Regions from separate parts of the Streptomyces sp. NPDC001406 genome, predicted to be linked through region 1. Evidence: riboswitches for the same ligand, from Rfam matches in the RefSeq annotation. Region 1 holds a riboswitch; the other holds the start of a gene.
The links. Region 1 has a riboswitch for guanidine ahead of ACFY1J_RS00690 (DMT family transporter). Riboswitches for the same ligand answer to the same signal wherever they lie in the genome.
Positions count from the first base shown of each region.

Region 2: linked by a shared signal. The riboswitch ahead of ACFY1J_RS26235 (MBL fold metallo-hydrolase) and the one ahead of ACFY1J_RS00690 (DMT family transporter) in region 1 are both predicted to bind guanidine.

Region 1 is NZ_JBIAWG010000001.1:147,967-162,589, forward strand. It holds gene ACFY1J_RS00650 (glucose PTS transporter subunit EIIB) at 12-245, shown strand; gene rph (ribonuclease PH) at 325-1,065, shown strand; gene ACFY1J_RS00660 (hypothetical protein) at 1,229-1,636, shown strand; gene rdgB (RdgB/HAM1 family non-canonical purine NTP pyrophosphatase) at 1,690-2,295, shown strand; tRNA gene ACFY1J_RS00670 (tRNA-Leu) at 2,301-2,387, opposite strand; gene bcp (thioredoxin-dependent thiol peroxidase) at 2,427-2,894, opposite strand; gene ACFY1J_RS00680 (DUF3618 domain-containing protein) at 2,987-3,316, shown strand; gene ACFY1J_RS00685 (co-chaperone GroES) at 3,415-3,717, shown strand; guanidine-III (ykkC-III) riboswitch at 3,797-3,874, shown strand; gene ACFY1J_RS00690 (DMT family transporter) at 3,912-4,232, shown strand; gene ACFY1J_RS00695 (transglycosylase domain-containing protein) at 4,248-6,518, opposite strand; gene ACFY1J_RS00700 (ABC transporter permease) at 7,662-8,462, shown strand; gene ACFY1J_RS00705 (ABC transporter permease) at 8,485-9,276, shown strand; gene ACFY1J_RS00710 (ATP-binding cassette domain-containing protein) at 9,284-10,285, shown strand; gene ACFY1J_RS00715 (DUF1707 domain-containing protein) at 10,319-11,152, shown strand; gene ACFY1J_RS00720 (SGNH/GDSL hydrolase family protein) at 11,222-12,556, opposite strand; gene ACFY1J_RS00725 (DUF445 domain-containing protein) at 12,823-14,085, shown strand; gene ACFY1J_RS00730 (alginate lyase family protein) at 14,297-14,623, opposite strand, start outside.
Region 2 is NZ_JBIAWG010000011.1:48,451-63,073, forward strand. It holds gene ACFY1J_RS26195 (glycoside hydrolase family 97 catalytic domain-containing protein) at 1-40, shown strand, start outside; gene ACFY1J_RS26200 (sensor histidine kinase) at 59-1,171, opposite strand; gene ACFY1J_RS26205 (response regulator) at 1,168-1,833, opposite strand; gene ACFY1J_RS26210 (DUF418 domain-containing protein) at 2,051-3,325, shown strand; gene ACFY1J_RS26215 (VOC family protein) at 3,444-3,980, shown strand; gene ACFY1J_RS26220 (S1 RNA-binding domain-containing protein) at 4,237-4,806, opposite strand; gene ACFY1J_RS26225 (TIGR01777 family oxidoreductase) at 4,820-5,785, opposite strand; gene ACFY1J_RS26230 (VOC family protein) at 6,169-6,942, shown strand; guanidine-III (ykkC-III) riboswitch at 6,996-7,064, shown strand; gene ACFY1J_RS26235 (MBL fold metallo-hydrolase) at 7,077-7,946, shown strand; gene narI (respiratory nitrate reductase subunit gamma) at 7,973-8,740, opposite strand; gene narJ (nitrate reductase molybdenum cofactor assembly chaperone) at 8,737-9,396, opposite strand; gene narH (nitrate reductase subunit beta) at 9,393-11,126, opposite strand; gene ACFY1J_RS26255 (nitrate reductase subunit alpha) at 11,126-14,623, opposite strand, start outside.

The DNA.
Region 1 (14,623 bases):
GGAGAAGGATCATGGCCACCAAGGCTGAGAAGATCGTCGCCGGGCTCGGCGGCATCGACAACATCGAGGAGATCGAGGGCTGCATCACCCGCCTGCGGACCGAGGTCTCCGACCCCTCGCTGGTCGACGACGCCGCCCTGAAGGCCGCCGGCGCCCACGGCGTCGTCAAGATGGGCACGGCCATCCAGGTCGTCATCGGCACCGACGCCGACCCGATCGCCGCGGAGATCGAAGACATGATGTGAGCCGCGCCGCTCACCTCGAAGGGGCTCTTTCCCATAGGGGGGAGGGGCCCCTTCCTCATGTGCGGCTAGGCTCGTCGCCATGTCTCGAATCGACGGCCGCACCCCCGATCAGCTCCGCCCGGTCACCATCGAACGTGGCTGGAGCAAGCACGCCGAGGGCTCCGTCCTCGTCTCCTTCGGCGACACCAAGGTCTTCTGCACCGCCTCGGTCACCGAAGGCGTCCCCCGCTGGCGCAAGGGCAGCGGCGAGGGCTGGGTCACCGCGGAGTACGCCATGCTGCCCCGCGCCACCAACACCCGCGGCGACCGCGAGTCGGTCAAGGGCCGGATCGGCGGCCGTACGCATGAGATCTCCCGCCTCATCGGCCGCTCCCTGCGGGCGGTCATCGACTACAAGGCGCTCGGCGAGAACACCATCGTCCTGGACTGCGACGTCCTCCAGGCCGACGGCGGAACCCGCACGGCGGCCATCACCGGCGCCTATGTGGCCCTGGCCGACGCGGTCACCTGGGCCCAGGGCAAGAAGCTGATCAAGGCCGGTCGCCAGCCGCTGACCGGCACGGTCTCCGCGGTCTCAGTCGGCATCGTCGGCGGGGTCCCCCTCCTCGACCTCTGCTACGACGAGGACGTGAAGGCCGAGACCGACATGAACGTCGTCTGCACCGGCGACGGCCGCTTCGTCGAGGTCCAGGGCACCGCCGAGGCCGAGCCCTTCGCCCGCGAGGAGCTCGACGCCCTGCTCGACCTGGCCGTGACGGGCTGCACGGAGCTCTCCCTCCTCCAGCGCGCGGCACTGGAAGCGACCCTGGAGACGAAGTAGACCCTGGGGAAGAAGCAGAACCAGCCCCTGGAGAAGAAGTAAAGGGAGCCTCAAAAGACGAGGCGGCGGACGGCAACCCGGTCGGCCTCCCCGGCGTCCCTATGGGTACGGGCGCACGGCACACCGCCGTGCGCTCGGCCGACGAGGGAGAGGGACCAACACCATGGGCGCGAGCCGACACCGACGTCGAGGCCGTATCACCGCCATCGCCGCCACCGTGGCCGCCGTAGCGCTCACCGCGGGCCTCACCACCGGCTGCGACGCCGTCAACAAGGCCCTGGACTGCGTCCAGACCGCCGACTCCATCGCGGACAGCGTGACCGACCTCCAGCAGGCGGTGGAGAACGCGGCCAACGATCCGACGCAGACCGACGAGTCCCTCGACTCGATCCAGAAGAACCTCGACAAGATCGGCGACAGGACGGACAACGCCGATGTCAACAAGGCGGTCGACGACCTCCGCAAGGCGGTCGACAACGTCCGTCGGGCGATCAAGAACGGCGACGAGACCCCGGACATCGGCCCGGTCACGGACGCGGCGGGCGAACTGACCAAGGTCTGCACCCCGTAGCGAGCTCCAGAGGCCACGCAGGGCAGGTCGTGGGGCCAGGGATACTGAACCCCATGACCCGCCTGATCCTCGCCACCCGCAACGCCGGAAAGATCACCGAGCTCCGCTCGATCCTCGCCGCAGCAGGCCTGCCGCACGAGTTGGTCGGAGCCGACGCGTTCCCCGACATCCCCGATGTCCCGGAAACGGGAGTGACGTTCGCCGAGAACGCCCTCCTCAAGGCCCACGCCCTGGCCCGGGCCACCGGTCTGCCGGCGGTGGCCGACGACTCCGGCCTGTGCGTGGACGTCCTGGGTGGCGCACCCGGCATCTTCTCCGCCCGCTGGGCCGGCAACCACGGCGACGACAAGGCCAATCTGGACCTCCTGCTGGCCCAGCTCTCGGACATCGCCGACGAACACCGGGGCGCCCACTTCGCCTGCGCCGCGGCTCTCGCACTGCCGGACGGGACGGAGCGGGTGGTCGAGGGCCGGCTGACCGGAACCCTGCGGCACACCCCGAGCGGCACCAACGGCTTCGGATACGACCCCATCCTCCAGCCGGAGGGGGAGTCGCGGACGTGCGCCGAGCTGAGCCCCGAGGAGAAGAACGCGATCAGCCACCGGGGCAAGGCGTTCCGCGCCCTGGTGCCCGTCGTAAGGGAGTTGCTCGGTCGGTAAGGAGCTGGTGCGGCCGGAGGGACTCGAACCCTCACGGGAGTTACCCCACTGGGACCTAAACCCAGCGTGACTGCCAATTCCACCACGGCCGCCCGGTGCTGCCCGGCCATGCTAGCGGCCGGGCAGCGCGGTCAGATGCCCAGATCCTTGATGATCTTTGCCACGTGGCCCGTCGCCTTCACGTTGTAGAGGGCGCGTTCGACCTTGCCCTCCTCGTCGACGACGACCGTGGAGCGGATGACACCGACGACCGTCTTGCCGTACAGCTTCTTCTCGCCGAAGGCGCCGTAGGACTCCAGGACCTGCTTGCCGGGGTCGGCGAGGAGGGTCACCTTCAGGGACTCCTTCTCGCGGAACTTGGCCAGCTTCTCCGGCTTGTCGGGGGAGATGCCGATCACGTCGTAGCCCGCGCCCGCCAGGACCTCGAGGTTGTCCGTGAAGTCGCAGGCCTGCTTGGTGCAGCCGGGAGTGAGGGCCGCGGGGTAGAAGTACACGATGACCTTGCGGCCCTTGTGGTCGGCCAGGGACACCTCGTTGCCGTCGGCGTCGGACAGGGTGAAGTCGGGGGCCACGTCCCCGGGCTGGAGTCGCTCGCTCATCGGACCAGAGTAACGGGGGGTCCTGACAGTGCGGCGGCGTGCGAAGCTGACAGACTGTCCAGAACAGCATCGAAGACTTCGGAGGCCGTACGGTGGCGGAGACGTCGGACACCAGAACCCCGGCGCAGATCGAGGCGGACATCAAGCGCCGTCGCGAGGTGCTGGCGGAGACGCTGGACGAGATCGGGGTGCGGGTGCATCCGAAGACGATCGTGGGCGACGCCAAGGCGAAGGTCGTCGCGAACGTCGACCACACCCTCGGCCGTGCCTACGTCCAGGTCAACCGCGTGGTGAGCGAGGTGCGGGCGCAGTTCGTGGACGAGGAGGGCGCGCCCCGGGTCGAGCGCATCGTGCCGGTCGCGCTCCTTGCCGTCGGGGTCGTGGGGCTGCTCGCGTTCGGCACCCGGCGCCGCAAGAGCTGACCCGGTCGCGTACACAGGCGTAAAAGGCAGGTAGGTTCGAAGGCGTGAGCGCCAACAGAAATGTCCCCAGTACCCACCACGACAAGCTGCCCATCCGCATGCTGCACGACCGCGTGCTCGTGCGGCAGGACACCAGTGAGGGCGAGCGGCGGTCGGGCGGCGGCATCCTGATCCCCGCCACGGCTGCGGTCGGGCGGCGGCTGGCCTGGGCCGAGGTGGTGGCGGTCGGGCAGAACGTACGGACGGTGGAGCCGGGCGACCGCGTCCTGTACGACCCGGAGGACCGGGCCGAGGTCGAGGTGCGCGGCACCGCGTACGTGCTCATGCGGGAACGCGATCTGCACGCCGTGGCGGCGGACCGGTTCGAGGGGTCGGAGGACTCCACGGGGCTGTATCTCTGAGGGACCTGCACCGCTGACGGGCCTGAGCCTCTGAATCAACGGCGAAGAGGGCTGGTGACCATGGTCACCAGCCCTCTTCTCATTCCCTTGCTATCGTCGAAAGGAAGCCCGACGAGACGCGCCGTACCGGGATGGATGTACGCAAAGACGACGCACCCCTGTCCGTCAGCACGTACGCCCCGGAGGTGCCCCCCATGGCCTGGGTCCTGCTCGTCGTCGCCGGTCTGCTGGAGGTCGGCTGGTCGATCGGAATGAAGTGCACCGACGGCTTCACCCGGCCCGTCCCCAGCGTCCTCACCGGCGCCGGCATCGTCGCCAGCATGCTGCTGCTGTCCTACGCCGCCCGGACCCTGCCCATCGGTACCGCCTACGGCGTGTGGGTGGGCATCGGGGCCGCCGGTGCGGCGGTGCTCGGCATGGTGGTGCTGGGGGAGCCGGCGACCGCCGCCCGGATCTTCTTCGTGTGTCTGCTGCTGGTCGCCGTGGTGGGGCTGAAGGCGACCTCCGGTCACTGACGGGTCAGCGACCGGTCACTGCCTCCTCGTCGCGGCCTGCGGGCCCGCAACGGTGCCGCCCGTGGTGCCTCCCGGGGTTCCCCCGGTCGTGCCCGTGTCCGTGCCGCCGGTGGTTCCGCCGGTGGTGGTGCCGCCGTCGGCCGTGCCTCCGGTCGTGCCGCCGGTCGTGCCGCCGGTGGTCGTCCCGCCGTCGGCCGTGCCTCCCGTCGTGCCGCCGCCGGTCGTGGTGGTGCCGCCGGTGGCCGTGCCGTCCGTGGGGGTCGCGGTCGTGCCGCCGTTGTCCTGGCCCTGGGTCTGCCCCTGGTCCTGGCCGCCGTCGGTCGTGCCGCCGTTGTCCTGGCTGCCGGTGGTGCCCGGCTGGGTCGGCGCCTGCGAGCTCGGGGCCTGGACCTCGGCGCCCTGCTGCAGTTGGAGGTCGAACTCGGTGGCGGGCTTCCCCTCCAGCGCGGTCTTCGTGTACTGGGCCCAGATGTCGGTGGGCGCACCGCCGCCGTTGATGCGCGGCAGCCCCATCACGCCGTACAGCGACCTGTGGGCGGCCGTCACCGGGTCCTGGCCCATCACGGAGACGACCGTGGCCAGATCGGGCGTGTAGCCCGCGAACCAGGCCGCCGTGTCCTCCTCCGCGGTGCCGGTCTTGCCCGCCGCGGGGCGGCCGGCGTTCTGCGCGGCGGTCGCGGTGCCCGTCTGGACCACGCTCTGCAGGATCGACGTCGTGGTGTCGGCGGCCTCACGGCTGACGCCCTGCTCGGCCTTCTCCCCGGGCAGCTCGACCTCGTCCTTGCCGTCCTTGGTGATCTTCTCGATCATCGTGTACGTGCCGTGCTTGCCGTGGTTGGCGAGCGTGGCGTACGCCTCCGCCATGTCCAGCACGCTCGCGGTGGCGGTGCCCAGGGCGATGGACGGGTACGGGTTCAGGTCCTTGGTGTCGGACGGGATGCCGAGGTCGACCGCGGTCTTCTTGACCTTGGCGGGCCCCACGTCGACGGCCATCTGCGCGTACACCGAGTTGACCGAGAGGTTGGTGGCCTGCCGCACCGTGATCTGCCCGTACGACTTGGAGTCCTCGTTCTCGGGGGCGTACGCGCCACCGCTCCAGCCCTGTACGGGCCGCTGGTTGGTGCCGTCGTAGTACGTGTTCGGCGAGATCGGCTGGCCGTCCTGGGTCGTGGAGGCGTTCTGCACCGCCGAGGTGAACACGAAGGGCTTGAACGTGGAGCCGACCTGGAAGTCGCCCCGGGTCGCGCCGTTCGTGTACTGCTTCACGTAGTCGACGCCGCCGTACATCGCGACGACCTTGCCGGTCTTCGGGTCGACGGAGGCGCCGCCCGCGCGGACGTAGTTGTCGACCTTGCGGTTCTTCTTGTCCAGCTTGTCCATCAGCTGGTCGTTGACCGCCTTGACGAAGGCGTTCTGCTTGTCCTTGTGCAGGGTCGTGGTGATGCGGTAGCCGCCGCCCTCCAGGGCGTCCGCGTCGATGATCTTGTTCGTGGTGAGGTAGTGCTTGATCGCGTCCACGATGTAGCCGCGCTGGCCGGACAGGCCGGTGGAGACCGTCTGCTCCTTCGGCATCGGGAACTTCATGCCGGCCCGCTCGGACTTGCCGAGCCAGCCCTTCGTGACCATGCCGTCCAGGACGTAGTTCCAGCGGGCCACGGCCGCGGACTTGTTCTCCGGGTGCGCGACGACGTCGTACTCGCTGGGCGCGTTGACCAGCGCGGCGAGGTAGGCGGCGCGGGCCGGGTCCAGGTCGGTGGCGTCCACGCCGTAGTAGGCCTGGGCGGCGGCCTGGATGCCGTAGGCGTTGCGGCCGAAGTAGCTCGTGTTGAGGTAGCCCTCGAGGATGTCGTCCTTCGACTTGTTGCGGTCCAGCTTGATCGAGATGAAGAACTCCTTGGCCTTACGGGTGACCGTCTGTTCCTGGGCCAGGTAGTAGTTCTTCACGTACTGCTGGGTGATCGTCGAGCCGGACTGCTTGCCCTTGCCGGTCGCGGTGTTCCAGGCGGCGCGGATCATCGCCTTGGGGTCGATGGCCGACTCGGTGTAGAAGTCGCGGTCCTCGGCGGCCAGTACGGCGTGCTGGGCGTCCTTGGAGATCTGCGCGAGGGTGACGTTCTCCCGGTTGATCTCGCCGTCACGGGCCAGCTGGGAGCCGTCCGCGTACAGGTAGACGTTGCTCTGCTTGGTGGCGAGCGCGTTGGCGGGCGGGATCTTCACCATCGAGTAGCCGAGGAAGAACAGCCCGATGATCAGCAGCACACCGATGAGGAAGGTACCGAGCACCATCCGCCAGGTGGGGATGATCCGCCGCCACCCGGTCCGCTTGGGCCTCTTGGGCTTCTTGCCCTTGCCGGGGGCCTCCGGGGCCACCGGGCCGGCGGGGGCGGGGGCGCTCCGGGCATTCGCCGCGCCTGCCGCGGTCGCGGGGTTGGCGGTGGTCCGTGCGCCTGCCGCGGTCACGGGGGTGGCGCCGGACCGTGCGTTGACGGCGCCTGCCCCACCGCGCGCCGCGCTGCCTGCCGCGCCGGCTGCGCCCGCGCCGCGCGCTGCGTTGCCGGCGTTGCCCGAGGTCCCGGGGGCCTTGCCGGTCGGCGGGGTGTCCTTGATCGGCGTGAGCCGGGTGGTTTCGTCCGTCAGCGGCGGCTTGGCTGTCGGGGCGCTTTCCTTGATCCGAGCGAGCTGGGTGGTGTCGGCGGCGCCGGGGCTTGTCGCGCCGGCTGTGCCTGCCGCTCCAGCGCCGTGTGCCGCGCCTGCGCCGCCTGCCGCGCCCGGGCCGCGCGGTGCGCCTGCCGCGCCTGCCGCGCCCGCGCCGCTCGCCGCGCCCGCAGCACCTGCCGCGCTGGCCGCACCTGCCGCGCCAGCTGTGCCTGCCGAGCCCGAGCCGCTCGCCGTGCCGGCCGAGCCCGCCGCGCGCGCTGCGTTGCCGGCGTTGCCCGCAGCCCCGGGGGCCTTGGTGGCCGGCGGGTCGTCCTTGATCGGCGTCAGCCGGGTCGTCTCGTCCGTCAGCGGGGGCTTGGCTGTCGGGGCGTTCTCCTTGATCCTTGCGAGACGGCTGGTGTCGACGTTGCCCGGCCCGGAGGGCTCCGAGGCCCGTGCCTTCGGGACCGTACCGGCCTTCTCGGCCGGCTTGCCCCCCTGCTCGGCGGGCTCTTCGGCCGCCGTCGGCTGCGTCGTCGCACCGCCTTCGTTCGGCTGTTGCGGCTGCGGCTGCGGCTCGTCGCTCATGTCGTGCACGGACTCCTGTTATCGCCTCGTACGTTGCCGTACGCCCTCATACGCCATCTGCGCCCCCGGATGAAGACTCTCGCACCAAGCGTTCCGTTCCCGGATTCCGGCACGCGTCCGGGACAGAAAATGCGTGGCACGCCGCGTCGGTCCCGGACTAGGCTCCTGCGCTTCGGTGTCGTGCGGTCGGGGAGGTTGACTGGCGTGGGCGCGGGACGGTTGTACGGGGCCGTCGCTGCAGGGGGTTTCAGACGGTACGCGACGTATCGGGCGGCCACTGCGGCAGGGGTGTTCACCAACACCGTCTTCGGCCTGATCCTCGTCTACACCTATCTCGCCCTGTGGGACGAGAAACCGCACCTGGGAGGCTATGACCAGGCGCAGGCGATCACTTACGTGTGGTTGGGGCAGGCGCTGCTGTCGACGCTGGCGATCGGGGGTGGTGGCGTCGAGGACGAGCTCATGGAACGCATTCGTACGGGTGACATCGCGATCGACCTGTACCGCCCCGCCGACCTGCAACTGTGGTGGCTGTCAGCAGATTTGGGCAGGGCCCTGTTCCAACTCATGGGCCGGGGAGCGATCCCCTTCGTCTTCGGCGCGCTGTTCTTCCCGGTGGCGCTGCCCTCGGACGCGGGAACCTGGGCCGCCTTCCTCGTCGCCGTCCTGCTGGCGATGCTGGTCGGCTTCGGGATCCGCTTCCTGGTGGGGCTGAGCGCGTTCTGGCTGCTGGACGGCACCGGGGTGGCGCAGGCGGCGTGGATCACGGGCTTCTTCTGCTCCGGGATGGTGCTGCCGCTGAACGTCTTCCCGGGCGCGATCGGCGAGGTCGTACGGACCCTGCCCTGGTCCTCGCTGCTGCAGGCCCCGGCCGACGTACTGCTCGGGCAGGCCGATCCCTGGGGCGTCTTCCTCTTCCAGGCGGCCTGGGCGGCGGCGCTGCTCGCGCTGGGGCGGCTCGTGCAGTCGCTGGCGACGCGGCGGGTGGTGGTGCAGGGTGGCTGAAATCAACCGGGTCGCCGACGGGATGCGCGCCTACCGGATGATCGCCGCGATGTGGATCCGCTCCACGATGGCGTACCGGACGTCCTTCGTGATGACGACGGTCGCCAACTTCACCGCGACCGCCCTCGACTTCGTGGCGATCCTGCTGATGTTCTCCCGCGTGGACGCGCTCGGCGGCTACTCGCTGCCCGAGGTCGCCTTCCTGTACGGCCTGTCCAGTACGGCCTTCGGGCTGGCCGATCTGGTGATCGGCTCGATGGAACGGCTGGGGCGCCGGGTGCGCGACGGCACCTTCGACACCCTCCTGGTCCGTCCGGCGCCGGTGCTGGCGCAGCTGGCCGCCGACCGGTTCGCGCTGCGCCGCCTGGGCCGGGTGACGCAGGGCTCGCTGGTGCTCGGCTATGCGCTGACGGCCGTCGACATCGAGTGGACCCCGCTGAAGCTGCTGCTGATGCCGGTGATGGTGATCAGCGGCGCCGCGATCTTCAGCGCGGTGTTCGTGGCCGGCGCGGCCTTCCAGTTCGCGGCGCAGGACGCCTCCGAGGTGCAGAACGCGTTCACCTACGGCGGCACCACGCTGCTGCAGTACCCGCCCACCGTCTTCGCGAAGGACCTGGTGCGCGGGGTGACCTTCGTGCTGCCGCTGGCCTTCGTCAACTGGCTGCCCGCAACCTACGTTCTGGGGCTGCCGTATCCGCTGCACCTGCCGCAGTGGACGGCCTTCGCCCCGCCGCTCGTGGCGGTGGGGTGCTGCGCGCTGGCGGGAGCGGCATGGCGGGCGGGGCTTCGGTCGTATCGGAGTACGGGGAGCTGAGGGACCCATGGACAGCGACTTCACCGAGGGCGTCACCGAGGACTTGATCGTGAACTTCATCGAACTCGACCGCGTCGAGAAAGTCTTCGACGTGCGGAAGAAGGCCGGCTTCCTCAAGCGGGAGCGCCGGGAGGTGCGGGCGGTGGACTCGATCTCCTTCACCGTGGCGCGCGGCGAGATGGTCGGCTACATCGGCCCCAACGGCGCGGGCAAGTCGACGACGATCAAGATGCTCACGGGCATCCTGACCCCGAGCGGCGGCCGCCTGCGCGTGGCCGGCATCGACCCCTCCCGCGAACGCGCCCGCCTGGCGCACCGTATCGGCGTGGTGTTCGGGCAGCGGACCACGCTGTGGTGGGACCTGCCGCTGATCGACTCCTACCGGCTGGTGCACCGCATGTACCGGATCCCGGACCGGCGTTACCGCGAGAACCTGGACCGCTGTGTCGAACTCCTCGAACTCGCCGACCTGTTGGACGTCCCCGTCCGCCAGCTCTCCCTCGGCCAGCGCATGCGCGGCGACATCGCGGCGGCGCTGCTGCACGACCCCGAGGTGCTCTACCTCGACGAGCCGACGATCGGCCTGGACGTCATCTCCAAGGCCAAGGTCCGCGGTTTCCTGCGGGAGTTGAACGCCGAACGCGGCACCACGGTGCTGCTGACCACGCACGACCTCCAGGACATCGAGCAGCTCTGCTCCCGGGTGATGGTCATCGACCACGGCCGGCTGATGTACGACGGTCCGCTCGCCGGCCTGCACGAGGTGGGGGCGAGCGAGCGGACGCTGGTGGTGGACCTGGAGCGGGAGCTGCCGCCCGTCGAGGTGCCGCCGGCCCGCGTGGTGAAGGTGGAGGGCCCGCGGCAGTGGCTGGCCTTCCCGGCGTCCGAGTCGGCGGCGCCGCTGGTGGCGCGGGTGGCGGCGGAGTATCCGCTGGTGGACCTGTCGGTGCGGGAGCCGGACATCGAGGCGGTGATCGCGAAGATGTACGCGGACAAGGCCACCGCATAGTGCCCGGCGCGGGGAACTCGTAGGCTGCTCTCCATGACCGACGATGCCCCGGAGCTGCGTGCCTCCGACGCCGATCGTGAACGAGTCGCCGAGGTCCTGCGGGACGCCCTCGCGGAAGGGCGGCTCGACATGGAGGAGTTCGAGGAGCGGCTGGAGGCGACGTACAAGGCGCGTACCTACCGCGAGCTGGCACCCATCACCCGGGACCTGCCGGGTCCGGACGTGGCGGCTCCTCCCGTGGTGTCCCTGCGCAAGGACCCCGTGGAGAGCGGGAGTTGGGCGGGCCGGATCACCGGCAGCGAGGGCTCGTCCGCCTGGGCGGTCGCGATCATGTCCGGCTTCCAGCGCAAGGGCCGCTGGACCATGCCGAAGCGGCTCAACTGCTTCGCCTTCTGGGGCGGCGGTGAGATCGATCTGCGGGAGGCGGACTTCGCGGACCGCGAGGTGGAGATCAACTGCGTCGCGATCATGGGCGGGGTGCAGGTCATCGTGCCGCCCGGGGTCGAGGTCGTCGTGCGGGGCATCGGCATCATGGGCGGCTTCGACCACCGCGAGGAGGGCGTGGGCGGCGAGCCGGGCGCCCCGCGGGTGATCGTGAGCGGCTTCGCCTTCTGGGGCGGGGTCGGGGTGGAGCGCAAGGTGACGCGGGCCGAGCGGCAGCGGCTGAAGGAGGAGCGCCGCCAGGAGAAGCTGGACCGCAAGACGGCGCGCAAGGAACTGGAGAACTCCTTCCGGGACGACATCCAGGATGCCCACACCAGGATGCTCGAAGGCCACCGCGACCTGCTGCGGGAGCGCCACGAGGAGCGCCGTGAGCGCCAGCGGGAGCGCCGGGAGGAGCGGCGGCGCAGGCGCGGGGACTGGTGAGAGGCGGGCGCGGGGACCACTGAGGCGCCGCAGGCGCGAAGGAACTGCTGAGCGGGGCCGCCGTACCGGCTACAGCTCCGCCTGCCCCGCACCCTTCAGCTCCCGCAGGTCGAAGACCTCCGCCATCTTCCGGAAGCCCTCGTCGCTGGGGTGGAGATGGTCGCCCGAGTCGTAGTCGGGGCGGAGCCTGCGCGGGTTGTACGGGTCACGCAGGGCGTGGTCGAAGTCGACCACCGCGTCGTAGACCTGCCCGGCCCGGATCCGGGCGTTGACCTGCTGCCGTACCGCCTCCCGGGCCGGCGAGTACCCGCGGTGGCCCTGGAAGGGCATCAGGGTGGCGCCGACGACCTTGAGGCCGCGGGCGTGGGCCTGGCGGACGAGGGTGCGCAGGCCGTCGGTGATCCGGTCGGGGTCGGCGAGGCGCGGGTTCCTGAGGATGTCATTGACGCCCAGCTCGATGACGACGACCTTGACGTTCGTACGGGAGAGCACGTCCCGGCCGAAACGGCCGAGCCCGCTCTGGTTGTCGGCGGGCCGCCCGAGTCCGTTCGCGAGCACCTGGTTGCCGCTGATGCCCTGGTTGACGACGCTGTAGCGGGGCACGTCCCGGCGGCCATCGGCGAGCCCCGTGCGCAGCCGCTCCGAAAGGACGTCCGTCCAGCGGTGGTTGGCGCCCTCGGTGGAGGTGATCCCGTCGGTGATCGAGTCGCCGAACACGACGACCGTGCCGTCGGACTCGTTGCTCAGCACGTCGAGGGCCGTCAGATAGCGCCAGTACGGCGTCTGTTCGGTGTACGGGGCGGCGGCCGGGTCCTCCGTGTGGTCGCCCTCGGCGACGTACGACACCTGCCGCGCGTGCGGGTGGTAGGTGACCGGTCCCGACGGGACGGGGGAGTACGTGGTGACCAGCACGTCCGTCCCGCGCGGTAGCGCGATGCGCACGGCGTCGCTCAGCACCTGCCCGCCCGCCGGTATGACCACGTCGGGGCCGCCGCCGAAGGTGAGCCGGCGCATCGTCTGTGCCGCGGCTGCCGCGGTGTCGTCGCCGGCCGCGACCGCGATCGAGGCGTGGCTGATGGTCAGCGGCGCCTGGCCGTAGAGATTGGACAGCGTGATCCGGGCACTCGTACCCCCGGCGCTCGCGTGCACGACGTTGCGCACCGAACGCCCCGCCAGTCCGTCGGTCTCGGTGCCCGGCTCGGCGCCGACCGGGGAGGTGGACCAGGAGCCGACCCAGGTGCCGGTGGAGGCGGGAGCGGCCGAGGCGTCGTGGTGCGGGCGGCCCGCGCCACCGTCGAGCGGGACGCCGTCGTCGGCCGCGACCGTGACGAAGATGGCGGCGCACAGGGCCACGACCAGCGCGAGGACGGCACTGAGCAGGGCATAGCCATGGCGCCTGGTCATGCTGGTGTTGTTCTCCTCGGGCACTGGGAGCCCGGGGCTCCGATCTGTTGTGTCCATGATCCGACATGGGTCCGGGAGAACTGACAGGACCCTGTCCAAACCCCCTTTCTGACAGACGCCGGGAACTCCTGTTCCGTTCCAGGAGTCGGTCAGGAAGGGACAATGTGTGAGGGATCACCGAACGGGTGGAGCAGATGGAACGTACGGAAACGACGGAAACGGAAGTGGCAACGGCACCACGGACCAGCGCCCCGTCCTACAAATCCATGAGCGCCTTCACTCCCGCCGACGAGGAGCGGCAGCGCGGGGTACGGCGCATGAAACTCACGGCGACCGGGATGCTGCTGTTCGTGGCGGTGGTGTACGCCCTCGCCAAATGGGCTTCCGGCCAGGGCGCCGGCCCCTGGGCGGACTACGTGGCCGCGGCCGCCGAGGCCGGCATGGTCGGCGCCCTGGCGGACTGGTTCGCGGTCACCGCGCTCTTCCGCCACCCCCTCGGCGTGCCCATTCCGCACACCGCGATCATCCCCAACAAGAAGGATCAGCTGGGCGTCTCCCTGGGCGAATTCGTCGGCGAGAACTTCCTCTCCGAGGATGTCGTACGGCAGCGGCTGCGCGCCGTCGGCATCGGCAGCCGCCTGGGCGCCTGGCTGGCGGAACCGGAGCACGCCGACCGGGTGACGGCCGAGCTGGCCACGGCCCTGCGCGGCGCCCTCACGGTCATGCGCGACTCCGACGTCCAGGCGGTGGTCGGCGAGGCGATCACCCGCCGTGCCGACGCCCAGGAGATCGCGCCCGGCATTGGGAAGATGCTGGAGAAGGTCGTCGCCAACGGCGGCCACAAACGCTTCGTCGATCTCGTCGTCTCCCGGGCCCACGACTGGCTCGTCCTGCACGACGACCAGGTCATGGACGCCGTCCAGGGCGGCGCCCCCGGCTGGACCCCGCGCTTCGTCGACAAGAAGGTCGGCGAACGCGTCTACAAGGAGCTGCTCCGCTTCTGCGCCGAGATGCGCGACATGCCCTCCCACCCCGCCCGTGGCGCCCTCGACCGCTTCCTCACCGACTTCGCCTCCGACCTCCAGTCCGACACCGACACCCGCGCGCGCGTCGAGCGGCTCAAGGGCGAGGTGCTGGGCCGTGGCGAGGTCCAGGACCTGATCGCGTCCGCCTGGACGGCCGTACGATCCATGATCGTCTCCGCGGCCGAGGACGAGCGCAGCGAGCTGCGCCTACGAGTCCGCGCCTCCCTCCTGTCCCTGGGCGCCCGGATGGCCACCGAGCCCAAGGTCCAGGACAAGGTCGACAGCTGGGTCGAGGGCGCCGCGGTGCACGTCGTGACGACCTACCGCAAGGAGATCACCTCCCTGATCACCGACACGGTGGCGAGCTGGGACGCCGAACACACAACCCGCAAGATCGAGGCCCACATCGGCCGCGACCTCCAGTTCATCCGAATCAACGGCACGGTGGTCGGCTCACTGGCGGGCCTGCTGATCTACACGATCTCGCGGGGGCTAGGGGCGTAACTCAGGCGGCCGGGGCCGCCTAACTGCGGTGACCAACGCCCCCGGACTGCGGCGGCCGACGCCGCCTCACTGCGGGCAGTCGTGCCGCCTGGGGCGGCACGGGTGGGCGATGGGGGTCCCCCCTGTTCGAGCGAAGCCGAGAGCTTGGGGGAGGCACCCCGACAGCGCCGGGCTGCGCGACCCACCCCCGCCCGGCACCAGCACAGGGCACCTATTCAGCCGAGCGACCACCCCGCCCCCGCCGCCGCAGCAGAAGCAGCCCTCCAGCAACGGCGGTGACCCCCGCAGCAGCGGTCAAGCCCACGACACCGCTGGACCCGGTGGCAGCAAGGTCACGCCCGCCACCGGTCCCGGCCGCGGCAGCCGACGGAGTACCCCCCGACTGCGCCCGAGCACCGCCCCCTGAGCCACCCCCCGAAGCCTCCCCCGCCCCCGCGGCCCCCCGATCCCGAGTGAACGCCAACGTCCCAAAGCCAAGCTGGTCGTACCCCCCACTGTTGGGCCCATAGTCCCCACCCCCACCCTCGGGCGAAGCCTT
Region 2 (14,623 bases), on a different contig from region 1:
CTGCCCCTGGCGGCCGGGCGTGACCACCTGCTACCGCTGAGGGCGCGGGTTGCCTCGGTCATCGGTTCTGTTCGACGGGTAGTTCCAGGTGGAGTTCGTAGCCGCCGTCGGCCGTGGGACCGGAGGTGACGGAGCCGCCGAGGAGTTCGGCGCGTTGGCGCAGCCCGGCGAGGCCGTGGTGGGCGCTGGGCAGGGCGAGTACGGGGCGGGTAGGGGCATCGTTGGTGATGAGGGTGTGGATGGTGCCGCCCTCTTGGCGGATCTGGACGGTTGCCGAGGCGCCGGGCGCGTGCTTGCGGACGTTGGTGAGGGCTTCCTGCACGGTGCGGTAGACGGCGCGCTGGACGGTGGGCGGAAGGGAGGTCGGCAGGTCGGTCTTCAGCTCTGTTTCGATACCGCTGCTGTCGACGAGGCTCTGCAGGTCGGCCAGGGACGGCTGGGGGGTGAGTTCCGTGGGGCGGCTGCCGGAGGCGCGCAGCACGCTGACCATGTGCCGCAGTTCGTCGAGGGTCTGCACACTGAGCTGCCGGATCGTGGCCGCGGCCTTCTTGGTCTCCGCGTCCTGGCTGCCCACCTGGAGCGCTCCGGCCTGTACGGCGATCAGGCTGACCTGGTGGGAGACCACGTCGTGCATCTCGCGGGCCAGTTGGGCGCGTTCCTGGGCCAGGATGCTCTGGGCGGCCAGCTGCCGTTCCTGCTCGCGTGCCTCGGTGATTTCTGCGAGCCGCAGCGACAGGTCGCGTCGGGCCTGCACGAGCTGGCCCAGGAAGACGGGCGCCACCGCGGTGGCCAGTGTGTAACTGAGGTGCAGGAGGGTGTCGATCTGGTCGAGTTCGGCGGCCTCCAGGGACGACCAGGGCCAGGGCAGGAAGTCGATGACCGCGTAGGTCAGGGAGCAGCCGACCAGCAGGACACGGTGGCGGCTGAGCGAGGAGAGCGTGTACAGCGCGGCGATCGTGGCGAACACCGCGTCGGAGAGCATGGCCGTGGGCAGGGTGAGGATGAAGGTTGCCAGTGGTGCGCGGCGCCGCAGGGACAGGGCGCCGGCGGCGAGCAACGCGCAGGCCATGGCCAACGGCGCCTGGACGCCGACCCGGACCCAGGCGTCCACCAGCGCGACCAGTACGAGGACGCCGTCCACCAGCGGAGCCGACACCCCTCGGCGGCTCACCCGGCGTCCTCGTCCTGCGGTGGTGCCAGCAGGCCCGCTCGCTCGGCGACCAGCACCGCCTGGACGCGGCTTCCGACGCGCAGTTTGCTGAGCACGGCGCTGACATGGCCCTTGACCGTGCCGGTACTCAGATGCAGCCGTTCGCCGATGTCGGTGTTGGCCAGGCCCTGGGCCATCAGAACGAGGACGGCGCGCTCGCGCTCGGTCAGCCGGGCCGTGAGGTGGACGGCGGGCTCGCGCACGTCCTTGTCGAGGTAGGCGTCCACCACCGCGCGTGTGACCTTGGACGACAGCACGGTGCCGCCTTCGGCCAGGGCTCGCACGAGGTGGGGCAGCTGCTCCGGGTCGGTGTCCTTGAGCAGAAAGCCGGCCGCGCCCGAGCGCAGGGCGGTCGCCACGTATTCGTCGGCGTCGAACGTGGTGAGCATGGCCACCACCGGGGGGTCCGGCATACGGCGCAGGTCGGCCAGGACGGTGAGCCCGTCGACGTCCGGCATGCGGATGTCCAGCAGAACGACGTCGGGGTGTGACTCGCGCACCGTTCGGACGGCCTCGCCGCCGGGGACGGCTGCCACGACCTCGATGTCGTCCGCCGCGTTGAGGATGTGGGTGAAGCCGCCGCGGACCAGGGCTTCGTCGTCGACCACCAGGACCCGGATCACGTGCGCTCCGCTCGTCGCATACTCCCGTTCGATCCGTACCACGGCGGGGGCCGTTTCTCGGCGGGCCGAAGGCGATTCCCGCCGATTGGCGGCGCCGCTCCGGCCGGTCGACCTGGGTGTCTTCGGCCGGTCGGCGGGGTGGTTCGGGCCGGTCGGGAGGGGATCTTCGGATATGTGCCCTGTGAGCGGGGTCCGGGATTCGGCACACTCTGAAGACATGACCCAGAACGCATCGCCGGACGTACCGGCGGCGGTGTCACGTCCGCTGAAGACGCAGTGTCCCTCCGCACCGGCCGATGCGCCGTCGCGCGGGCGACTGTCGCCCGGACGGCTGATCGGCATAGACCTGGCCCGCGGCATCGCGGTCTTCGGCATGTACTCCGCTCATGTCGGCCCGGACGTGTCGATCGGCGGACCTCTGGGGTTCCTGCTGGAGACGGCGCGGGGCCGCTCGTCCGCGCTCTTCGCCCTGCTCGCCGGGTTCTCGCTGGTCATCATCACCGGACGGCCCCGCCCCCGGACCGGACGCCCCGGCCGACAGGCGGTGGGCCGAGTCGTGATCCGTGCTGTCGTCCTGTTGATGCTCGGATACGCCCTGACCGCCCTGGGCACCGACGTCGACGTGATCCTCAGCTTCTACGGGCTGCTCTTTGTGACCGTCCTGCCGCTGTACCGGTTGCGGGCCGGGACGCTGGCGCTCATCGCCGCCGCGGGGGCGATGATCCTGCCCCAGGCGCTGCATGTGATCCGGAATTCGATCGAGGAGGGGAACTGGGCGGACACCGTCGCCGCCTGGGACCCGTTGGCCCGGATGACCGGCACCGACGGCATCACCGAACTGATGTTCACCGGGGCGTATCCGGTCCTCACCTGGGTACCGTTCCTGCTCGCGGGCATGGCAGTGGCCAAACTCGATCTCACCCGGCCCGGCGTCCGGGCCCGACTGGCGCTCACCGGTGCGGTGCTCGGCCTGCTCGGCTACGGCGGCTCCTGGCTGGCCCTGCGTCTGGTCCCGCACGCCCTGACAGCCGTCGCGGATGCCACGGGCGGTTCGGCGGCGTCGGCATGGTGGTCCGACACCGTGGGCGAACCCGACGGTCACGCCCCGCTCTCCTGGTTGCTGGTGGCCGCACCGCACAGCCAGACGACCTTCTCCATACTCGGCAACACCGGTGTCGCCCTGCTGGTCGTGGTCGCATGCCTGACCGTCGCGGACCGGATGCCACGGCTCACGCGGCTGGCCACACCCGTCTCGGCGGTCGGCATGATGGCGCTGACGGCCTACGTCCTGCACATCGTCGCCCTCTGGTTCTTCACCGACGTCTGGTACGTGGCCGCGGTCCACGACGACACGATGGCCGCGCTTCCCGCTCTCCTCGCCTTCATGGTGGCCGCCGCACTCCTCGCGACCGTATGGACCCGCCTGTTCCGTCGGGGCCCCTTCGAGCACCTGCTCCACGTCGCCACCCGGCCCGCGCAGCACATCAAGTAGCACCGCCATCCAGGACTGCCGTCCGGGACTGCCGCCTAGGACGCGGATCCAGGACAGAACCAGGCCTACTTCATATCTATCGTCGGCGTTGACGAACAACATCGGCGAAAGGACCGCCATGCCCGACCAGACCAACACCGCCGCACCTGAGGGCTACACCACCGTTGCGCCCTGGGTCGTCACGGACGACACGGGGGCCTTCCTCGACTTCGTCGCCGAGGCGTTCGGCGGTGAGGAACTGGCGCGAGTGCCGACCGAGGACGGGTTGATCGGGCACGCGGAGATCCGAGTCGGCGACACCATCGTGCTCGCCTTCGACCGACACGCGGACTGGCCCGCCATGCCGAGCCTGCTGCGCGTGTTCGTCGCCGACGCGGACGCGGCGTTCTCGCGAGCCGTGGCAGCCGGCGGCCGGGTCGTCACTGCCGTGACGGACAGCGCCTTCGGCCAGCGCGGAGGGCGTATCAAGGACCCCTTCGGCAACATCTGGTGGGTGGTCAGCTGCGTCGAAGAGGTCTCCGAGGACGAAATGTGGAAGCGGCTCCAGGACCCCGTATACGCCAAGACCATGCGCGTGGCTCAGGAAACACTCGACGCCGAGCTCAGCGGTCGCGGGCACGGCCACAGCAGCGCACCCGTGAGGACGGCCGACTGACCGCAGCGAGGTGGCGGAGGTGGCGGGGGCTTGCGGGGGAGGCACCTTGAACGAGCACGAGATTCCGCGGCCGCACCGAGCGGCCGGACCCCCGCCGGCGGCCCGTCAACTGGTCGCGAGTGTCGCCCAGACCCCTTGCGGATGCTCGGTCGGCTTCAGCCACAACTGCGGCTGGGACTGCCGGTAGTGCTCATCGGTTCCCGGCTGCCAGAGCTAGCGGCCCTGCGCGTCGAGCCTGCCTGATGAGAAGGAAGAGTCACTGGTGTCCGGGTGGGTCCTGTCGCCGAGAGAGGGTCAGTCTGCGTTGCTCCCGGTCGATTGCCGCGACGACGACCGTGACCTCGTCGCCGGCCTGGACGACATCCGACGGGGATTCGACTGGCTCCGGGGTGAGTTCTCGTAGGTGGACCAGTCCCTCGATTCCATCGGCGACCTGAACGAAGACACCGAACGGGACCAACTTGGTTATACGTCCATGTAGTTCCTGTCCTACGGCGGTGCGGTCGGCGAACGTCTGGAAGGGGTCCGGCCGCGTCGCCCGCAAGGACAGTCTGGCCTCCAGATTCCATGTGTCGAACTGGAGGAACTCACAGGAAACGCGCCGGCCGACCTGCACGACGTCCGAAGCCGCTTCGAGACGCGTCCAGGACAGTTCGGGGACCGTGATGAACCCGACGCCGGGGAAGACCGGGTGGTCGGGGCCGTCGTCCAGCGACACGAAGACGCCGAACCGTTCGATCGCCGCGACGGTGCCGGAAAGGAGTTCGCCGCGGTGCAGTGAATCCAGGAACGCCCAGAGTTCCGGGTGCTCGGACTGTCCGCCCATGCTGCCCATTTTTTCATGCGCGAGCGGTGCGCCGCTGACGGTCGCGGCGAGTCCGTCGAACCAGGTCCGTGGCAGCTCCCTCCCACTCGGGATACGCAAAGCCGAACCCGGCCGCGCTCAGCCGACCCGGTACCACCCGACGGCTCTTGAGCAACAGTTCCGTGTCGGTACGCAACGCGAGCGCCCCCAGCTCCGCCATCCATCGCGTCGCCGGCAGGCCTACCGGCACGCCCCGGGCCGCGCGCAGCACCCGCATGAACTCACGGTGCGGAAGGGGGCCGGGTGAGGAGATGTTCACGGGCCCCTCGATGTCGTCCTGGGCGATCAAGAACTCCACCGCGCGGACGAAGTCCTCGTCATGGATCCAGGAGACATACTGCGCACCGCCGGCGACCGGCCCGCCCAGCCCCAGCCGGGCCAGCCACAGCAGTACGTCGAAGACCCCGCCCCGATCCGGGCTCATGACCATGGCCGAGCGCAGCGCCACCTTCCGCGTCGCCGGTGTCCGCGCCTGGGCCTGCGCCTGCTCCCAGTTCTTCGCGATCTCGACGCTGTACGACCAGTAGTCCGGCACCCCGGCCTCCGAGCCGCCGATCACTCCCGTCGCCTCGTCGTGCGCCGCGTCGAAGCGATGGACGTAGATCGTGGCGGTACTCATCTGCAGCCACACTCGCGGTGGCCGCGCGGCGACGGCGATCGCCTCGCCCACCACCCGCGCCGATTCCACCCGCGAATCCATCATGGCTTGCAGGTTCTCGGCGGTGTAGCGGCAGGAGACGCTGCGTCCGGCCAGGTTGATCACGACGTCGGTGCCGTCGATCGCGTCGGCCCAGGGGCCCAGCGCGCGCCCGTCCCAGCCGATTTCGCGCTCCCGCTCCGGACGCCGGGTCAACACCGCGACCTCATGCCCGGCGGCCGTCAGCGCACGGTCCAGGATCGTGCCCACCTGCCCGGTTCCCCCGGGTAGCACTACCTTCATCGATCCCCCTCAACTTCGGTGGGCACAAGCGTAGCCGCCAGATTTGAACGTGTTCAACTGGGGGGTGTGCCTCATCCGGGTGGGAATTCTCGTCGCCGTCACCCGGAGTTGTAGCCCCACGGCCGCGCTCAACGCGCGGGCGAAGAACGTCCAGTCGCCGTGCTCGGGCATCTCATGGTGGAAGTTCCCGTACCAGCCGGGGGCGTCGTTGATCCAGGCGGCCAGCGCATCCAAGAAGCGATCCAGGGTGGCGAGTGGTGCGGCTCATCAGGTTCCCCAGCCCGGGTGAAAGGGTCGGGACATTCGGGCCGTTACGCCGGGCACCACGCGTGAAGGGCGGCATAGTGACGGGGTCTCAGCACCGGACGCGCAGGAGGAAACGTATGCTCGGCACCGACTACCGCGCCGGTTCGCCCGTCTGGATCGACCTCGGCAGCCCGGACCTGGACGCGGCTGCCGGCTTCTACAGCGCCGTCTTCGGCTGGCGGTTCATGTCGCTCGGGCCCGAAGCGGGCGGGTACGGGCTCTTCCAGCAGGACGGGAAGACCGTCGCCGCCCTCGGGCCGCTGACCGAGGAGGGTGCCCAGTCGGCCTGGACGACGTACTTCCGCAGCGACGACATCCAGGCCGCCGCCCGTGATGTGGTCACCGGCGGGGGCCGTGTGCGCGTCGAGCCGATGAGCGTGGGCGAGGGGCAACTGGCCCAGTTCACCGATCCCCAGGGTGCGGAGTTCGCCGTGCTCGAAGCCGGGGCGGGCCTGGAGAAGACGTCCGAGGACAACACGCTGGTGTGGGTCGAGCTGCAGGTCGCGGACCCGGAAGCGGCCATCCGCTTCTACCACGGGCTGTTCGGCTGGCGCTCTCAGGAGATGCAGGCGCCCGGCATGACGTACCGGGTCCTGAGCATCAGGGACGGCGACCAGGAGGAGGGGTCCTTCGGCGGTGTGGCTCCGCTTCAGGGGGAGCACGAGGTGGCTCGCTGGGTGCCGTACTTCGCCGTTGCGGATGCGGATGCCGTCGTCACCGCGGTGCAGGCAAACGGCGGGACGGTGCTCATGCCGGCCGCGGACGTGCCGGACGTCGGACGCATCGCCTGGCTGGCGGACCCGGCCCAGGCGGTGTTCGCCGTGCTGAAGCCGAATCCACGCCAGACCTGACGGCCGTCGGCAACCATCGTGCCCGGAGGCGGGTATGCGGTGATAGCGTCCGGCCGGAGGCGCACCTGCGTGTCTCCCCGGACGAGATGTGCGCCGTACCCGGCCCGCCAAGACGACGCACTTCGGGAGGCGTCATGTTCGGTGCGGGCGAACCGGGTGGCCGGAAGTTCAGCGCGGAGCCGCTGGGTGTGGCCTGGATTCACGGGTCGCCGTCGGCCAAGCACAACACCGATCCCGATCTTCAGGTGCACTGGTACGACGAGCACACGGTGGTGCTGCGGCAGAACAAGGCGATCGACTACGAGGCGCCGTTTCTGTATCTGCTGTTCGGAGAGCGACGGGCGGTCCTGATCGACACCGGTGCCACGGCCTCGCCGGAGTTCTTCCCGGTGCGCCGGACCGTCGATGGTCTTGTCGAGGCGTGGCTGGCTCGTCATCCGCGTGATGGCTATCGGCTGCTCGTGCTCCACACGCACTCGCACGGCGATCACATCGCGGGCGACGGCCAGTTCCTCGATCGCCCGGACACGATCATGGTCGGTGCCGAGCGGGATGCGGCGTGGGCGTTCCTCGGCTTCGCCGACGACCCGGACGCGGTACGGCCGCTCGATCTCGGGGGTCGGGTCCTGGAGGCGCTCGCGACACCGGGCCATGACGCCGCGGCGGTCACCTACTACGATCCGTGGACCGGGTTCCTGCTGACTGGAGACACCGTCTACCGGGGCCGGTTGTACATCGAGGACTGGTCGGCGTTCTCACGGACGATCGACCGGCTGATCGCATTCGCCGGCCGCCGTCCGGTCACGCATGTGCTGGGCTGCCACATCGAGATGACGCGCCGGCCCGGCGTCGACTATCCGATCGGGACCACACATCAGCCGGACGAACCCCCGCTGGAGATGACCCCCGACCACCTCCACGCCGTACGCGCGGCCCTGGACGAGGTCGGGCCCGAGCCCGCTCGCCGGGCGTTCGCCGACTTCGTCCTCTGGCCCAAGGGCTGACGGTCGGACCCGTCCGGCAGGGCCGGCTATCCGACGCGCTCCCAGCCACGGCGCGGCGCCCTGGCGCCGAGGCCGACGTCGCGGCTGCGGTAGACGATGTAGGGGCGGGTGAGGTAGCCCAAGGGCGCGGTGAGCATATGGACCAGGCGGGTGAAGGGCCAGGCGGCGAAGAGCAGCAGGGCGCTGATCGCATGGAGCTGGAAGAGGATCGGCGCTCCGGCCATCAGGGCCGGGTCGGGCTGAACGTAGAAGATGGAGCGGAACCAGGGGGAGATGGTCTCGCGGTAGTCGTAGCCGCCGCCGACGATGTTGGCGGCGACGGTGGCCGCCAGGCCGAGCACGATGGTCGCGGTGAGCGAGACGTACATGGCCTTGTCGTTGCGGGTGGTGGCGGAGAAGACCGGGCCGACGGTGCGGCGCCGGTAGATGAGGATGGCGATTCCGCCCAGGGTGCACACGCCCGCCACGGTACCGAGCGTGACGGCCGTGACGTGGTAGGTGTGCTCGCTGATGCCGGCCGCCTCGGTCCAGCTCTTGGGGATGAGCAGCCCGCCGACGTGGCCGAGGAGCACCAGGAGGATGCCGAAGTGGAACAGCGGGCTGCCGATGCGCAGCAGCCGGTTCTCGTACAGCTGGGAGGAGCGGGTGGTCCAGCCGAACTTGTCGTAGCGGTAGCGCCAGATATGGCCCAGGACGAAGACGGCGAGGGACAGATACGGCAGGACGACCCACAGCAGGATCGCGCCGGTACTGGTCTCGGCCGCCATGGTCAGGCCGTGTGAGGGTGCGGTCATCGCGGGCCTCCCGCGGGGTCGGGCAGGTACTGCGCGGGTGTGTACGGGTCGAGGCCGACCTGTTCTTCGGGTGGGCCTTCGGCGGCGAGGCGGGCGACTGCCTCTCGGTCGTCGCCCGCGAGCTGGGGAAGGGTGGCGGAGACGGACCGCAGGACGCCGGCCCAGGCTGAGCCCTCGTCCTGCAGGGCCAGGCGCAGCAGTTCCAGTCCCGCGCGGTGGTCGGTGAGCAGGCCGAGTCCGGTGGTGGGGTCGGTGGCGGCGAACTCGAGGACGACGGCGAGGTGGTCCGGCAGTTCGTCGTCGGCCAGGCGCCAGCCGGCGGCGGCGTACGTCTGCTTCAGGCGGAGCAGTGCGAGGCCGCGTTTCCGGGTGTCGCCATGGGCGTAGTAGGTGAGGTAGGGGCAGCAGCGTTTGCGGTGGTCGAAGGTGGCGACGTAGGCGGTGGCCAGGTCGGCGGGGGCGGTCCGGTCGGCGTGCGCCACGAACTCCAGGAGGGGTTCGGCGACGGGCCGCGGGAGGTGGGTGGCGACCTGGCGGGCCAGTTCGAGCCGGGCGGCGAACTGGTCGTCAGGGTAGGCGAGCAGCAGGGACTGGGCCTGCCAGGCGTGCGGCTGCCAGGGCTCGGTGCGCGATGTGGCTTTGGTCTTCCTTCTCACGGCTTCGGTTCGACCTCCCCGCCCGCATCGGTCTCCTCGCCGCCGGACGCGGTCCCGCCGCCGGAGGGTGGGAACAGGCCCGGCGGGGTGCCCTTGCCGTCCCAGTTGAGGAGGTTGACGCGGGTGGCCTTGTCGGTGGGGGTGGCGGGAGTGTCGGCGGACTGACGGTCGCGCAGGGCCCGGTAGGTCTCCACCGCGATCGGAGCGGCGCCGCCGGAGGTCTCGCCGAAGGGGCCGGAGCCTCCCATGCCGGGCCCGCCCTCGTAGTCCAGGCTGCACTCGGTGGCGAGTTCCTCCAAGTCGTGGGCCTGTTCGGCGTGGGCGGGCGGGATGACGTACCGCTCGTCGTACTTGGCCAGGGCCAGCAGCCGGTACATGTCGTACATCTGCTGCTCGCTCATGCCGACCTGTTCGGGGATGGCGGCATCGGGCTCCCGGCCGAGGTTGATGTCGCGCATGTAGGAGCGCATGGCGGCCAGGCGTCTCAGCACGGCGTCGACGGGTGCGGGGTCGCCCGCGGTGAAAAGCTGGGCAAGGTAGTCGACGGGGATGCGCAGGGCGTCGACGGCCGCGAACAGGTTGCGGTGGTTCTCGGCGTCGTGGCCGGTCCCGCGGACGGCGTCGACGACCGGGGAGAGCGGCGGGATGTACCAGACCATGGGCATGGTGCGGTACTCCGGGTGCAGCGGCAGCGCCACCTTGTAGGTGTTGATCAGCGCATGGATGGGTGACCGCTGGGCGGCCTCGACCCAGTCGCGGGGGATGCCGTCGCGCTCGGCGGCGGCGATGACCTCGGGGTCGTCAGGGTCGAGGAAGACGCCGCGCTGCGCCTCGTACAGGTCGGTGTCGTCGGGGGTGCAGGCGGCGTCCAGGACGCGTTCGACGTCGTAGAGGACGAGTCCGATGTAGCGCAGCCGGCCGACGCAGGTCTCGGAGCAGACGGTGGGCAGGCCGACCTCGACGCGCGGGAAGCAGAAGGTGCACTTCTCGGCCTTGCCGGTGCGGTGGTTGAAGTAGACCTTCTTGTAAGGGCATCCGGTCACGCACATCCGCCAGCCCCGGCAGCGGTCCTGGTCGACGAGGACGATGCCGTCCTCGGTGCGCTTGTAGATCGCACCGGAGGGGCAGGAGGCCGCGCACGACGGGTTGAGGCAGTGCTCGCAGATGCGCGGCAGATAGAACATGAACGTCTGCTCGAACTCGAACTTGACCTTTTCCGCGACCTCGTTCAGCAGCACGTCCTTGCGGCCGTGGTCGGACGAGCCGCCGAGGCTGTCGTCCCAGTTGGCCGACCAGGAGATCTTCATGTCCTTGCCGGTGATGAGCGACTTGGGGCGGGCGACGGGGGTGTGCTCCTGCAGCGGGGCGTTGGTCAGCGTCGCGTAGTCGTAGGTCCAGGGCTCGTAGTAGTCGTCGAGCGTGGGCAGTTTGGGGTTGGAGAAGATGCTGGCGAGCTTCTTGAAGCGCCCGCCGGCCTTGAGGGTGAGGCGGCCGCGGTTGTTGAGGGTCCAGCCGCCCTGCCAGGTGTCCTGGTCCTCGTAACGCCGGGGGTAGCCCTGGCCGGGGCGGGTCTCGACGTTGTTGAACCACACGTATTCGACGCCGGTGCGGTTGGTCCAGGCCTGTTTGCAGGTGACCGAGCACGTGTGGCAGCCGATGCACTTGTCGAGGTTCATGACCATCGCCATCTGGGCCATGACGCGCCCGATGGCGCTGTCGCCGCGGGTCATCAGTACGTCACCTCCTGGTCGCTGCGGCGGCGGATGACCGTGACCTCGTCGCGCTGGTTGCCGGTCGGGCCGAGGTAGTTGAAGGCGTAGGACAGCTGGGCGTAGCCGCCGATCAGATGGCTCGGTTTGATCAGCAGGCGGGTGAGGGAGTTGTGGATGCCGCCGCGCCGTCCGGTGGTCTCGGTGCGGGGCACGTCGATGAGCCGGTCCTGGGCGTGGTGCATGTAGACGGTGCCCTCGGGCATGCGGTGGGAGACGATGGCGCGGGCGGCGACGACGCCGTTGCGGTTGACCGCCTCGATCCAGTCGTTGTCGTGGACGCCGATCTTCGCCGCGTCGGCGGTGGACATCCAGATCGTCGGGCCGCCCCGGGACAGCGACAGCATGAACAGGTTGTCCTGGTACTCGGAGTGGATGGACCACTTGTTGTGCGGGGTCAGATAGCGCACGGTCACGCCGAGTTCGCCGGTGTCCCCGATCCGTGGCTCGCCGAACAGGGCGTGCATGTTCAACGGGGGCCGGTAGACCGGTAGTTGTTCGCCGAGGGCGGTCATCCAGTCGTGGTCGAGGTAGAAGTGCTGGCGGCCGGTGAGGGTGTGCCAGGGTTTGCTGCGTTCGACGTTGACGGTGAACGGCGAGTAGCGGCGCCCGCCCGTCTCCGAGCCGGACCACTCGGGGCTGGTGATGACCGGCACCGGGGCCGCCTGGGTGTCGGCGAAGGTGATCTGCTTGCCCTCGTGCTCGGCGGCCAGGTCCGCGAGCGGGGTGCCCGTGCGGGATTCGAGGGTGTGGAAGCCCTGTGTGGCGAGGTGTCCGTTGGTGGTGCCGGACAGGGCGAGGATCGCCTCACAGGCGTGCACGTCACGGGCGATCACCGGGCGGCCGTCGGCCACTCCCCCGCGCGCGGTGCCGTTCTTGCGCCGCAGGTACTCCAGTTCCCGGTCGACCTTGAAGGTGATGCCCTTGGTGGTGGCGCCGAGGGTGTCGAGCAGGGGGCCGAGTGCGGTCATCTTCTCGGCGACGGCGCCGTAGTCGCGCTCGATGGTGAGCAGTTTGGGCATGGTGCTGCCGGGCACGGGCTCGCACTCGCCGGCCTTCCAGTCCCGCACGCGGCCGTGCGGGTTGGCCAGTTCGTCCGGTGTGTCGTGCAGCAGGGGGGCGGCCACCACGTCCTTGCGCACGCCCAGGTGGTCCGCGGCGAGCCGGCTGAACTCCTTGGCGATGCTGTTGAAGGCGTCCCAGTCGGTGCGGGTCTGCCACGGTGGGGCGATCGCCGGGTTGAACGCGTGCACATAGGGGTGCATGTCGGTGCTCGACAGGTCGTGCTTCTCGTACCAGGTGGCGGCCGGCAGCACCACGTCGGAGAACACGGTGGTGCTGGTCATCCGGAAGTCCAGGGTGAGCAGGAGGTCGAGCTTGCCCACCGGTGCCTCCTCCCGCCACACCACGTCCCGGGGCCGGTCCTGCGGCGGTGCCTCCGTCGCGTTCACCGAGGAGTCGGCGCCGAGGAGGTGCTTGAGGAAGTACTCGTTGCCCTTGGCCGAGGAGCCGAGCAGGTTGGCCCGCCAGATGGTCAGTACGCGGGGGAAGTTCTCCGGTGCGTCGGGGTCCTCGCCCGCGAACCGCAGCCGCCCGGCCTTCAGTTCCTCCACCACGTGCTCGCCGACGCCCCGGCCGGCGGCCTCGGCCTCGTCGGCCAGGTCGAGCGGGTTGCGGTCGAAGGTGGGATAGGAGGGCATCCAGCCCATGCGCGCCGAGGCGGCGATGACATCGGCGGTGGCCATGCCCGCGAACGGGCCGCCGGAACCGGCCGCGGCGAGGGTGTCGGCGGAGAACGGGTCGTAGCGGAACTGGTCGGCGTGCAGATACCAGTACGCCGTCTGGATCATCTGTCGCGCCGGACGGTTCCAGTCGGCCGCGGTCGCGATCGCCGAATAGCCGGTGATGGGGCGGACCTTCTCCTGTCCGACGTAGTGCGCCCAGCCGCCGCCGTTGACTCCCTGGCAGCCCGTCAGCGTCGTCAGGGTGAGGAACGCCCGGTAGATGGTGTCGGAGTGGAACCAGTGGTTGGTGCCCGCCCCCATGATGATCATCGAACGGCCGTGGGACTCCTCGGCGTTGGCGGCGAACTCGCGCGCGATCCGGGCCGCCCGGTCCGCATCCACGCCGGTGATCCCGGCCTGCCATGCGGGGGTGTACGGCTCGGTCGTGTCGTCGTAGCCGGAGGGCCACCGGCCCGGCAGGCCGGCGCGAGCCACCCCGTACTGGGCCAGCAGCAGGTCGTACACGGTGGTGACCAGCCGCCCGGCCACGCGCCGCACCGGGACTCCGCGCCGCAGTCGCCGTGCGCCGCCGTCGGGGGCGTCGAAGCACGGCAGTTCCACCTCCACCGGTTCCTCGCCCCCGCGGTCGGCCGACAGCAGCGGATCGACGTCGCCGAGGTCCAGATTCCACTTTCCGGCGCCGGACTCTCCGAACCGGTGGCCGAGCGTCCCGTTCGGCACCGTCGGACGGCCGGTGGCGGCGTCCAGCAGGACGGTGCGGAACTCGGCGTTCTCGGAGGAGGCATGCTCATCGCCGAGGTCCGCGGCGGTCAGGAACTTCCCCGGCGCATAGGTGCCCGGCTCCCGCTCGTCGAGCGCGACCAGGAACGGCAGATCGGTGTACCGCTTGACGTAGTCCTCGAAGTACGGGGTCCGACGGTCGACGAAGAACTCCTTGAGGACCACGTGCCCCATGGCCATGGCCAGCGCCCCGTCGGTGCCCGGGTGGGCGGGCAGCCACTCGTCGGCGAACTTCACGTTGTCCGCGTAGTCCGGGGAGACCGCGACCACCTTCTGGCCCCGATAGCGGGCCTCGGCCATCCAGTGCGCGTCCGGGGTCCGGGTCACGGGCAGGTTCGAGCCCCACATGATCAGATAGCCGGCGTCCCACCAGTCCCCCGACTCCGGTACGTCGGTCTGGTCGCCGAAGACCTGCGGGGAGGCGACCGGCAGATCGGCGTACCAGTCGTAGAACGACAGCATCACCCCGCCGAGCAGCGAGTAGAAGCGGGCGCCGGAGGCGTGCGAGACCATCGACATCGCCGGGATCGGCGAGAACCCGGCCAGCCGGTCGGGACCGTACTCCTTGATGGTGTGCACATGGGCGGCGGCGATCATCTCCAGCGCCTCGTCCCAGCTCGCCCGCACCAGGCCGCCCTTGCCGCGCACCGACTTGTAGCGCCGGGCGCGCTCGGGGTCGGAGACGATGTCCGCCCAAGCCGCGACCGGGTCGCCGAGCCGGGCCTTCGCCTCGCGGTACATCTGGAGCAGCACACCGCGCACATACGGGTAGCGCACCCGGGTCGGCGAGTAGGTGTACCAGGAGAAGGCCGCGCCGCGCGGGCAGCCGCGGGGCTCGTACTCGGGGCGGTCCGGGCCGACGGAGGGATAGTCGGTCTGCTGGGCCTCCCAGGTGATGATGCCGTCCTTGACGTACACCTTCCACGAGCAGGA